3 regions of the Streptococcus canis genome follow, and region 2 is predicted to be linked to each of the others. Evidence: predicted binding sites of a transcription regulator. Region 2 holds the regulator's gene; each other region holds the start of a gene.
What was found. The regulator Rex, encoded in region 2, represses fermentation and respiration genes when NADH is low (regulators of the CRP and FNR family bind a similar motif). The targets are predictions, from matches to a motif close to TTGTGAANTANTTCACAA.

Region 1 (3,638 bases), 1.0 Mb from region 2:
GACCACGCCATGGTTGAACTTGGTTTCTTGGATCGTATCATTGAACAATTGGATCTTCGTCGTAATAAAGTGGTTTATCAAATCTTTGCAGATGTTGAACCAGATCCAGATATTACAACAGTTATGAAGGGTACGGAATTAATGCGCACCTTCAAACCAGATACTATTATTGCTCTTGGTGGTGGATCTCCAATGGATGCTGCCAAAGTAATGTGGTTATTCTACGAGCAACCAGAAGTTGATTTCCATGACCTTGTCCAAAAATTCATGGATATTCGTAAACGTGCTTTCAAATTCCCAGAACTTGGCAAGAAAACAAAATTCATTGCCATTCCAACTACATCTGGTACAGGTTCAGAGGTAACACCATTTGCTGTTATTTCAGACAAGGCAAACAACCGCAAATACCCAATTGCTGACTACTCATTAACACCAACTGTGGCGATTGTTGACCCAGCATTGGTATTGACAGTTCCAGGCTTTATTGCTGCTGATACTGGTATGGACGTTTTGACCCACGCAACAGAAGCTTATGTGTCTCAAATGGCTAATGACTTTACAGACGGATTGGCGCTTCAAGCCATCAAGATTGTCTTTGAAACCCTTGAAAAATCTGTTAAAGAAGCTGACTTTGAGTCACGTGAAAAAATGCATAATGCCTCAACAATGGCAGGTATGGCATTCGCCAATGCCTTTCTAGGTATTTCGCACTCAATGGCACATAAAATTGGTGCACAGTTCCATACTGTCCATGGTCGTACCAATGCGATCTTACTTCCATACGTTATCCGTTACAACGGTACACGTCCAGCTAAGACTGCAACATGGCCTAAATACAATTACTACCGTGCAGATGAAAAATACCAAGATATTGCGAAATTGTTAGGTCTTCCAGCTTCTACACCAGAAGAGGCAGTTGAGTCTTATGCAAAAGCTGTGTATGACTTAGGTTGTCGTGTTGGTATTAAGATGAACTTTAAAGACCAAGGTATCGACGAAAAAGAATGGAAAGAACATTCTCGTGAATTGGCTTATCTTGCCTATGAAGACCAATGTTCGCCTGCTAACCCACGCTTGCCAATGGTTGACCATATGCAAGAAATCATTGAAGATGCCTACTATGGCTATGCAGAGCGCCCAGGACGCCGTAAATAATCTCTAATAGTGATGTGATGCAACGATCTCTTATGACTAGAACCATAAGAGGTCGTTTTTTGCTTCACGTGATTTGGTAGTTACTGCTTTAGTTCCGTTGAAAAAATGTTAAAGAGGAAAGAACAAAGGCAGGCTGAAAATTAACTGGTTAAGTTTATTTTCAGAAAATTTCCAAAAATGAGTTGACAATAATTGTGAAAAGATATACAATTTTAGTTGTAAACGGTTACACAAGTAACGATTAATCATAAAAAATGGAGGACTTATATGAAAGCCGTAGTTGTTAATCAAGCTAGTACAGGTGTTGAAGTTGTTGATCATGAATTACCAACAATTGGACATGGTGAAGCACTGGTTAAGGTCGAATATTGTGGAGTCTGCCACACAGACTTGCATGTTGCTCATGGTGATTTTGGACAAGTGCCAGGACGCATTTTAGGTCACGAAGGCATTGGTATTGTCGAAGAAATTGGTGAAGGGGTAACATCACTAAAAGTTGGTGACCGTGTTTCTATCGCTTGGTTCTTTGAAGGTTGTGGTCATTGTGAATATTGTACAACAGGACGCGAAACACTCTGTCGCTCTGTGAAAAATGCAGGTTACAGTGTTGATGGAGGAATGAGTGAATATGCAGTGGTAACAGCTGATTACGCTGTTAAAGTCCCAGAAGGTTTGGACCCTGCTCAAGCTTCTTCCATTACTTGTGCGGGTGTAACAACTTATAAAGCTATTAAAGAAGCAGGTGCTGCTCCAGGCCAATGGATTGTGATTTTCGGTGCTGGTGGTCTTGGGAACCTTGCTGTTCAATACGCTAAAAAAGTTTTCAATGCACATGTTGTAGCGGTGGATATCAATAATGATAAGCTTGACTTAGCGAAAGAAGTTGGCGCAGATATTGTGGTTAACGGTAAAGAAATTGAAGACGTTCCAGGCTATATTCAAGAAAAAACTGGTGGCGCTCACGGTGTTGTGGTAACAGCCGTTTCTAAAGTTGCCTTTAACCAAGCGATTGATAGTGTCCGTGCAGGTGGAACAGTGGTAGCTGTAGGTCTTCCATCAGAATATATGGAACTCTCTATCGTAAAAACAGTTTTAGACGGTATCAAAGTTGTCGGCTCACTTGTAGGAACACGTAAAGATTTAGAAGAAGCTTTTGCCTTTGGTGCAGAAGGACTTGTTGTCCCAGTGGTTGAAAAAGTTCCGGTTGACACTGCTCCAGAAGTCTTTGATGAAATGGAACGTGGTTTGATTCAAGGTCGTAAAGTTTTGGATTTCACTCGCTAAGGAGTTGAAGTAACACTAGATAACTTTGACATTAGCGAGTACCGTAGAGTCGCCTTTAAACCTATCTTTAGTAGCATTCTCAAGGAGGATTTCTCTCTTGGGAATGCCTTTTTATTTCTTAGAAGTTTAAAAAATTGAGAATATATTATATAATGGAAAAATAAAATTCGGTAGAGTAGAAAGAGGCCAATGATGTATCAATCAACGAGAAATCAAGACAATAAAATAACAGCAAGTCAGGCTATTTTCAAGGTCTAGCTGTAGATGGTGGTCTGTTTACACCAGTCACTATATCTACAGTCTCTCTGGCATTTGATAGCCTAAAAATCAAAGTCATTAGGATATTGTCAAACTTATCTTGACAGTCTTTTTCGATGATTTTGATGATTTTACCGAAGACGAGTTGCATAGGTGTATTCACTTAGCTTATGATGATACATTTGACACACCTTTTATTGCACCCGTAGTTTCCCTCACAGATGGTCATTACTTGGAATTGTTTCATGGGGAACTATTGCCTCTAAAGATATGACCTTGTCTATTCTTCCCTACCTTTTGACAACGGCTGCTAAAAAGCAGGATATGGATCGTAAACTTGTGATTTTAACAGCTGCTTCGGGAGCTACAGTCAAGGCTGCTATGTCAGGTTTTGCTGATGTTCCTGGAACAGAAATCATTGCTTTTTCCCTACATAGCGGTGTTAGCAAAATTCAAGAATTGCAAATGACCACATAAGTTGGAGAAAATATTCACGTTGTTGCCATTGAGGGCAATTTTGATGATACTCAGATAGATGATAAATACATGTTTAATGACTCAGTCTTGGCGAAGAAGCTAGCAAAACAGGAGATGCAACTCTTGTCAGCAAATTCCATGACTATCGGACGCCTCATACCGCAGTAGCCTCAGCGGTTTACCAAAACTATTGTCATGAGATAGGAGATGTGACACTGATTGCCTCAACAGCTAGCCCTTATAAATTTCCTAGAGTAGTGGTTGAAGCCATTACAGATCAAATGGTGCTTGATGATTTTGAGACCGTTGAGAAACTCAACCCGCTATCTCAAGTGATGCAGCCAAAAGTAGTTGTTGGTTTGCAAGAACCAGCTATTCGCCATAGCTTACTTGTGAAAACTAAAGAAATGCAAACTGCCGTTGAAGACTATCTTGATTTATAAAATGGAGCTCATCGAGGTTCC
Region 2 (3,638 bases):
GCTGACTTAAAAAAAGCCTTGAGAGATGATACCATTTTGGTGAGTATAATGTATGCCAATAACGAAACAGGGGATCTGCTGCCTATTAAGGACATTGGAAATCTGCTCAAAGAGCATCAAGCTGCTTTTCATGTCGATGCCGTTCAGGCTGTTGGCAAACTCAAGGTTGTTCCTAGCGAACTTGGGATTGACTTTTTATCTGCTTCTGCTCACAAGTTTCATGGCCCTAAGGGCGTTGGTTTCTTGTATAGTAAGGGGCTACAAATGGATGCTTTGCTCCACGGTGGAGACCAAGAAGAAAAACGTCGAGCTAGCACAGAAAACATGATAAGCATTGTCGGCATGACACAGGCCCTAAATGATGCTATGACTGAGCAAACTCAACTAACCCACCATATCACCACTTTACGGGAACACTTAATAAGTCAATTAGATGGACTGACTTATTACATCAATCAAAGTCCCAACCATTTACCACATGTGCTTAATATTGGCTTTCCAGGCTATCAAAACGGGGTTTTGTTGACCCAACTTGACTTAGCTGGGTTCGCAGTCTCAACAGGTTCTGCCTGTACAGCTGGAACCGTTGAACCAAGTCATGTCCTCGCAGCTTATTTTGGTAAGGATTCCCATCGCTTAGCAGAATCCATCCGCATTAGCTTGTCAGATCAAAACACCCTTGAAGAGATTACGCAGTTAGCTCAAACTTTAAGAAAAATTCTAGGAGATACAGATGGCATTTGAAAAAGAAATTAGCTTAAAAGACTGTAAATACCGTTACCAAATCAGTCCAAACGTTAAAAAATATACTTTAAGAGATACCACCTTTACCCAAACGACAGTTGGTCATTATCAATTAACACGCTTGTTAGAAAAGGTTCCTAATTCAGGAGAAGGTTTTCCTTTAAAAATTACCATAAACAAAGAGCTTAATGGTTTTAAATTAGCCATTACTGACCAGTCTGGACTAAGATTGGTTAATATTTTCAAAACAGAGGATAATAAAATTCTTCAAGATAAGTTTTATTTCCTCATGGATAGCCTAGTGGAACGAGACATTTTCACGAAGACAGAAAACTAAGCCAATCAATTGTATTTCTTGATTCCCTGTACTATAATGATGGTATCAAGAAAGGGAGGTAAAGAAACAATGATTGATATTACCTACTTAACCAATAGCAAACAAGAAAAACAAGTTTCCTATGCCAGTTATGACGACTACAAACAAGCCCAGTTTGCTTGTCAAATTGCTATTGCAGATTATTTTCCTGTAACCAAGGTTGTTGTAAATGGTAACCAACTTGATTACACCGGTTCTTTTGGAGATCTCTACTTTTTCCTTGAAAATCATGGACTTCATTAAACCAGCAGAGCTAAGAATCGTCTTCTTGGCTTTTTTCGTTAGCAAATACGCAGATTGCCCTTTTCACTACTACTAAGATACTCTGTCTTCAAATTATTAATCAAAAAGTTGCATTTTTCACAATCCTTCTGTTACAATAGAAAGAGATAAATGTAAAGATAATTCTATAAGGAGTTAAAACAGTGGTTATTGATAAATCTATTCCAAAAGCGACCGCAAAACGCTTATCACTCTATTACCGTATTTTTAAACGTTTCTACGCTGACCAAGTTGAAAAAGCTAGCTCTAAACAAATTGCAGATGCGATGGGAATTGATTCTGCAACTGTACGTCGCGACTTCTCTTATTTTGGAGAATTGGGACGACGCGGCTTTGGTTATGATGTTACCAAGTTAATGAATTTTTTTGCTGACTTGCTTAATGATCATTCCACTACCAATGTTATTTTAGTCGGTTGTGGTAATATTGGTCGTGCCTTATTGCATTACCGCTTCCATGATCGTAATAAAATGCAAATCACTATGGGATTCGACACTAACGACAATGCTCTTGTTGGCACTAAAACAACCGATGGTATTCCTATCTACGGTATTTCAACTATCAAAGAACGTCTTGCCAATACTGATATTGAAACAGCCATCTTAACCGTTCCAAGTATCTATGCTCAAGAAGTTTCTGAGCAACTGATTGAAGCTGGCATTAAGGGAATTTTGAGTTTCGCTCCTGTCCATCTGCAAGTTCCAAAAGGTGTGATTGTTCAATCTGTCGATTTGACCAGCGAATTGCAAACCTTGCTCTATTTTATGAATCAAAATCACCCTAACTAAGGAGATATGATGCCCAAACCAATTATAGGGATAACTGCTAATCAACGATTAAACATTGCCTTGGATAACCTGCCTTGGTCGTATGCTCCTACTGGTTTTGTTCAAGCCGTCACTGATTCGGGTGGACTACCTCTTATTTTACCAATTGGTGATGAATCCTCCGCTAAAACTTATGTTTCCATGGTTGATAAGATTATCTTGATTGGGGGACAAAATGTAGATCCTAAATATTATCAAGAAGAAAAAGCGGCCTTTGATGACGACTTTTCTCCCGAACGTGATCTTTTTGAACTAGCCATCATTAAAGAAGCTATAGCACAGAAAAAACCAATTTTAGGAATCTGCCGTGGGACCCAATTAATGAACGTTGCCTTAGGTGGTTCCTTAAATCAGAACATTGACTCACATTGGCAGGATGCACCTTCTGATTTTCTGTCCCACGAAATGGTGGTGGAAAAAGATTCCATCTTATATCCTATTTATGGAGGAAAAACCTTAATCAATTCCTTTCATCACCAAAGCTTGAAAAAAGTAGCAGATGATTTAAACGTTATTGCTAGAGACCCGCGCGATGGGACTATCGAAGCTGTCGTGTCAACTAATCCTGCTATTCCTTTTCTTGGTGTCCAATGGCACCCTGAATTACTTCAGGGGTTTCGGCAAGAAGATTTACGACTTTTTGATTTATTTGTCAATGATTTCTAGATTACATTAAAAGAGATCTGACCTTTCTCGAAAACTATAATACGCTTGATAACTAACGATGATGTGATCTAGGCAAACAATGCCCAAGTCTTCACATGATCGTTTTATTTTTTTGGTAAACCCATAATCGTTCGGGCTAGGTTCGATACTTCCGGACGGATGGTTGTGAACAACTATCAGACTGGTCGCCATATTTTTACACGCATAATATAAAATTTCTCTAGGCTCTGCGATTGACCGCCTGACAGTCCCAATAAAAATCGTCTTTTCCTCAATCACCCGATTTTGACTATCTAAATATAAAACAACCAAGTGCTCCTGCTTTTTATCCCCTAAGGCGACCATCATTTTTTCGGCAACTTGAACACTTGACAGAACCCTATCTGTCAAGGTTTGATCTGTCGCCTGAATCCGCGCTGCTAATTCAAGCATGGCCTTAATCTCAATAGCCTTAACCTTTCCAATGCCTGCTAAACTTTGTAATTCTTGCAAAGACATTTTCTTGAAGTCTGCTAAGCTGTCTAAATGCGTTAAAAGATGAGAAGATAGCTCTAAAACATGCTTGTCTTTATTGCCTGTTCTCAATAAAATAGCCAATAATTCTTGATTGCTGAGGGCTTCAGCTCCCATTCGCATCAGTCTTTCTCTAGGCATTAGCTTAATATCGTCACATTTGATGGAATACATCTTATTACCTCCATCTATTTATTCGATAAAAAAACAAGTTTCCTGTTAAGAAACCT
Region 3 (3,638 bases), 260 kb from region 2:
TGAATGTGTCCAGTTTCCTTATCATGAGATAAACCTGACATGGCTAAAATAGCACCTGTTTTGGGATTTAAAGCAACGGCATAGATTCCCTCAGAGTAGGCTGCTTGCCCGTTAGCTATTTCAGCATCATAGTAGCGCTTCATCATCTCATCTACAGCTTGTTGGTAGTCCAAGGGAATCGTCAATGCTACATTTTTTCCTTGTTCTCCTTTATCAAGTTGGCGTTCTGAAATGATTTTGCCAGCCTTATTAGTCTTGATTTCTTTAATGTCGTGGCTACCTTGGAGAACAGATTCATATTCTTTTTCCAAGTAAGAGGTTCCCACACGATCATTTAAGGCATACCCTTTTTTGAGGTACTGTTCTACTTCTTCTTTGGGAAGTCCCGCTTCCTCACTAGAAACTTTGCCCATAATAGACGCGAGACTAGTATTTTCCACATGCCGCTCCCAATCCGTTCCAATGGAAATACCTGGTAATTTTGCTTTATTTGCCAAAATCATTGCAATAGCCTGTTCACTTAAGGGGTTCGTCCTTAAGTTGACTGTTGTAAAAACAGCAGCACCATTCATTTGGTTAAAAATAGCGATTACTTTTAACTCATCGGCTGAGTAAGCGAGATCACTTTCTTTTAAAGAGGCAACAGCATTAGCATAAATAGTAGCCTCGGTTAATCGGTTGCCAAAGCGATCCAAAGTAGCTTTTTTAGGAAGCTTTTTGACCACCTTAGCATATACTTCTGGGTCAGCCAAATAAAAATCTTTTTTAGCTTGGCTTGTTACCCTAGCCTCAGGATAAGAAACATAAGTCGCAAGATGCTCTGCTAAAGTTTTTAATTCCTTGGCGCTTGCTTTGGGACTTCTTGTATAAGTCACAACATCCTTGATGGTATTTGAGACAAGGGGCTTGCCACTATAATCAAAAATCTTGCCACGTGGCTGAGCAACCTTAATCTTGTAAACGGTCGACGATTTTAGTTTACTCACATAAAAAGCCTTGTTATAAATTTGCATGTAGGCCAGCCGTAAAACAAGCCCCACAAATAACAAAACAATAATCAAAAAAAGGAGATGAAGACGTCTTGCAACGCTTGCTTTTTGTTTTTTGATAAGTGGTGTCTTTTTTGACAAGTCAATCCCTCCTTTTTTTAAACTTCGCTTCTTATTTTATCACAAATTACAAAAAGAAGACCGGGAATAAGGTCCTCCCAGTCTAAAAATTTTTCTTATTGATTTATGCCTTTTCTGGGTGATCATAAGCTTTGAAATAGAAAAGACTAACAAAAACAGCTCCGCCAATAATGTTACCGGTATAAACAAAGGTAAAGTTTAGAATAAAGTCTAGCCAGGTAGCTCCGCCCTCAAAAATAGCAGCGGGAATAACAAAAGCATTTGCCACACTGTGTTGAAAGCCAAGGGCTACAAAGGTCATGACAGGAAACCAAGTACCAAGAAGTTTACCAGTAGCATCATTTGCCCCATAGCACAGCCACAAGGCCAATCCAACAAACCAGTTACAACCAATTCCTGATACAATCGCCTGCAAAGGGGTCGCTGCTATTTTAGCATGGGCCACTTCAATCACTTCTTCTTTAAAAATACCAGCTGATGTCAAACCTAGAAAATGACCGAATACAAAGGCTACAAAAATAGCTCCAATTACATTAAACAAGGTAATAATGAGCCAATTCTTGGCAAGTTCGCTAAACTTAATTTTTTTGGCCAACAAAGCTGCAGAAACTGCCATCATGTTTCCTGTAATTAATTCTCCACCAGCCATCAAGATAATAATCAAACCGATTGGAAAAGCGCAGGCTCCTAGAATACTTGCGAAAGCGCCAAAGGTTTCCAAGCCACTAGCAGCAATTCTAACATACAAGAGGTAACCCAAACTAATCATTGCTCCACCAATAAAGCCTAGAATAGCCTTAGCAGGGAGAGACTTGGCAATTTTATGTTCTCCAATATGAATGGTTGACTCTAAAATCTGTTCCGGTGTTTTCATCTTAACTCCTTTTGTTACCGTATTCACAAATGCACTTTTTAGTATATCAATTTTTTTGAAAAATGCAAGCCCTTCCATTAAGAAAGGACTTCTTTTTAGAATCACATAAGAAAAGATTATTGGCTCTCCTAATCAATCTTTAGCAATCGACAAGTCTAGTTTTTCCACTAAAAAGCGCCAGAACACTAAGGCTAGGTAAAAATCTAACATGCCATGAACAAGAGATCCTAGTCCAATCAAACCTAGCATTGACCAAAAATAAGACATAGACGTGCCTACGGTTGCTGTCAAAGCATAAACCACCAGAAATTCTGCCAAGCCATGAATGATATTAACAAAAAAGGCAAAGCAAAAGATTTTCGCTGGTGACTTTAACGTTTGAGGGTAGCGACTTAACCACCAAGCCGCCAAAACAACAAATAAGATATGGGAAAAAGCTCTTAAGACAATGACTAAGGGAAAGCCCGCCAGTAAAAAACCTAGACCTGTCCCAATAGCCACTAAAATAGCAACGGGAACAGATATGAAGACAGCTAGGAATAAGGGAACATGGCTAGCTAAAGTAAAGGAAGCAGGGCCAATAATCAGTTTGAGGGGCATAATCATCGGAATTAAAATGCCAAAAGCCGCTAAGATGGAGGCATAGGCAATTAGTTGTGTTGGTTTTTTAGTCATTATATCTCCTTTCAGAGACAGTATAACTTAATAATTAACAGGTGTCAAGACACCTGTTAAACCAATATCATTTTAAAAGAAACTGCCTCTTATCCCACTAGCTCTGCCATTCCCCCTATAACTCTGTGTAAAGAATACCTGCTGCTTCCAAATCTTCCTTAATAGCTATAAACGTTTCTTGATTAGGGCAAGAAATCAAGTGACTGTGCAAACCTTCTGTCAAAGAAGATAGCAATTCTGCTTTAGACTGATTCAATTTGGTCATAAAATTAGTCATATCAGACTGACTTTTAATGTTTAGAGGTGCTGTAATCATGCCATAAATAGGATGCTCCACTTCCACCGTTGTGATAATTCCCTGATGAGCTAAAATGATTTCCAATTCTTTTTCTGTTTCTGCCAACCCGTGTTGACAGACAATACGTGCACAATATTGGTGGCTAAACAGAGCAGTTGACATAATATAGCCCTTAGGAGTTGAAATAATATCAATCTGTTGGGCTCGAAGTAAGGCAACATCTCCAACAATCACCTGACGACTAACCCCTAATAACTTAGCTAAATAAGTAGCGGACAAGGCCTCTTGTTCGCCAGTTAAGTACTCAATAATTTTTTGACGGCGTTCTTCTGCTTTCATAATCTATCCTTTTTTCAAGTTAGTTCTATCATATCATATTTTTAAGCAGAACTTTCTTTCTTCCCCAAACAGAGCAACAAAAAAACCAAACCGAAGTCTGGTTTCAAAATTATTCACCACCGAGGTAGTATTCTTTAACAATGTTAAGTTTTTCATCAAGTTCGAAAACAAGTGGTGGGAAGTTTGGAATTTCCACATTCATGATTTCATCATCTGAAAGACCTTTAATGTGTTTCACAAGAGCACGGATTGAGTTACCGTGTGCACCAACAAATACGTTTTTACCGTCAAGAAGAGCTGGAGCAATTTTTTCTTCCCAATA

Region 1: the regulator Rex is predicted to act here: its motif matches at 1,348-1,365, upstream of adhP (alcohol dehydrogenase AdhP).
Region 3: the regulator Rex is predicted to act here: its motif matches at 2,016-2,033, upstream of EL097_RS06480 (formate/nitrite transporter family protein).

Annotation. Positions count from the first base shown of each region.
Region 1 is NZ_LR134293.1:511,711-515,348, reverse strand. Features, by position in the region: gene adhE (bifunctional acetaldehyde-CoA/alcohol dehydrogenase) at 1-1,155, shown strand, start outside; gene adhP (alcohol dehydrogenase AdhP) at 1,423-2,439, shown strand; partial or broken gene EL097_RS02660 (hypothetical protein) at 2,629-3,617, shown strand.
Region 2 is NZ_LR134293.1:1,520,616-1,524,253, reverse strand. Features, by position in the region: gene EL097_RS07750 (cysteine desulfurase family protein) at 1-744, shown strand, start outside; gene EL097_RS07745 (DUF1831 domain-containing protein) at 734-1,081, shown strand; gene EL097_RS07740 (DUF4649 family protein) at 1,151-1,363, shown strand; gene EL097_RS07735 (redox-sensing transcriptional repressor Rex) at 1,546-2,190, shown strand; gene EL097_RS07730 (gamma-glutamyl-gamma-aminobutyrate hydrolase family protein) at 2,200-2,895, shown strand; gene radC (RadC family protein) at 2,902-3,582, opposite strand; gene EL097_RS07720 (AI-2E family transporter) at 3,628-3,638, opposite strand, start outside.
Region 3 is NZ_LR134293.1:1,257,206-1,260,843, reverse strand. Features, by position in the region: gene pbp2b (penicillin-binding protein PBP2B) at 1-1,130, opposite strand, end outside; gene EL097_RS06480 (formate/nitrite transporter family protein) at 1,234-2,004, opposite strand; gene EL097_RS06475 (hypothetical protein) at 2,137-2,679, opposite strand; gene EL097_RS06470 (transcription repressor NadR) at 2,795-3,316, opposite strand; gene EL097_RS06465 (phosphoglycerate mutase) at 3,426-3,638, opposite strand, start outside.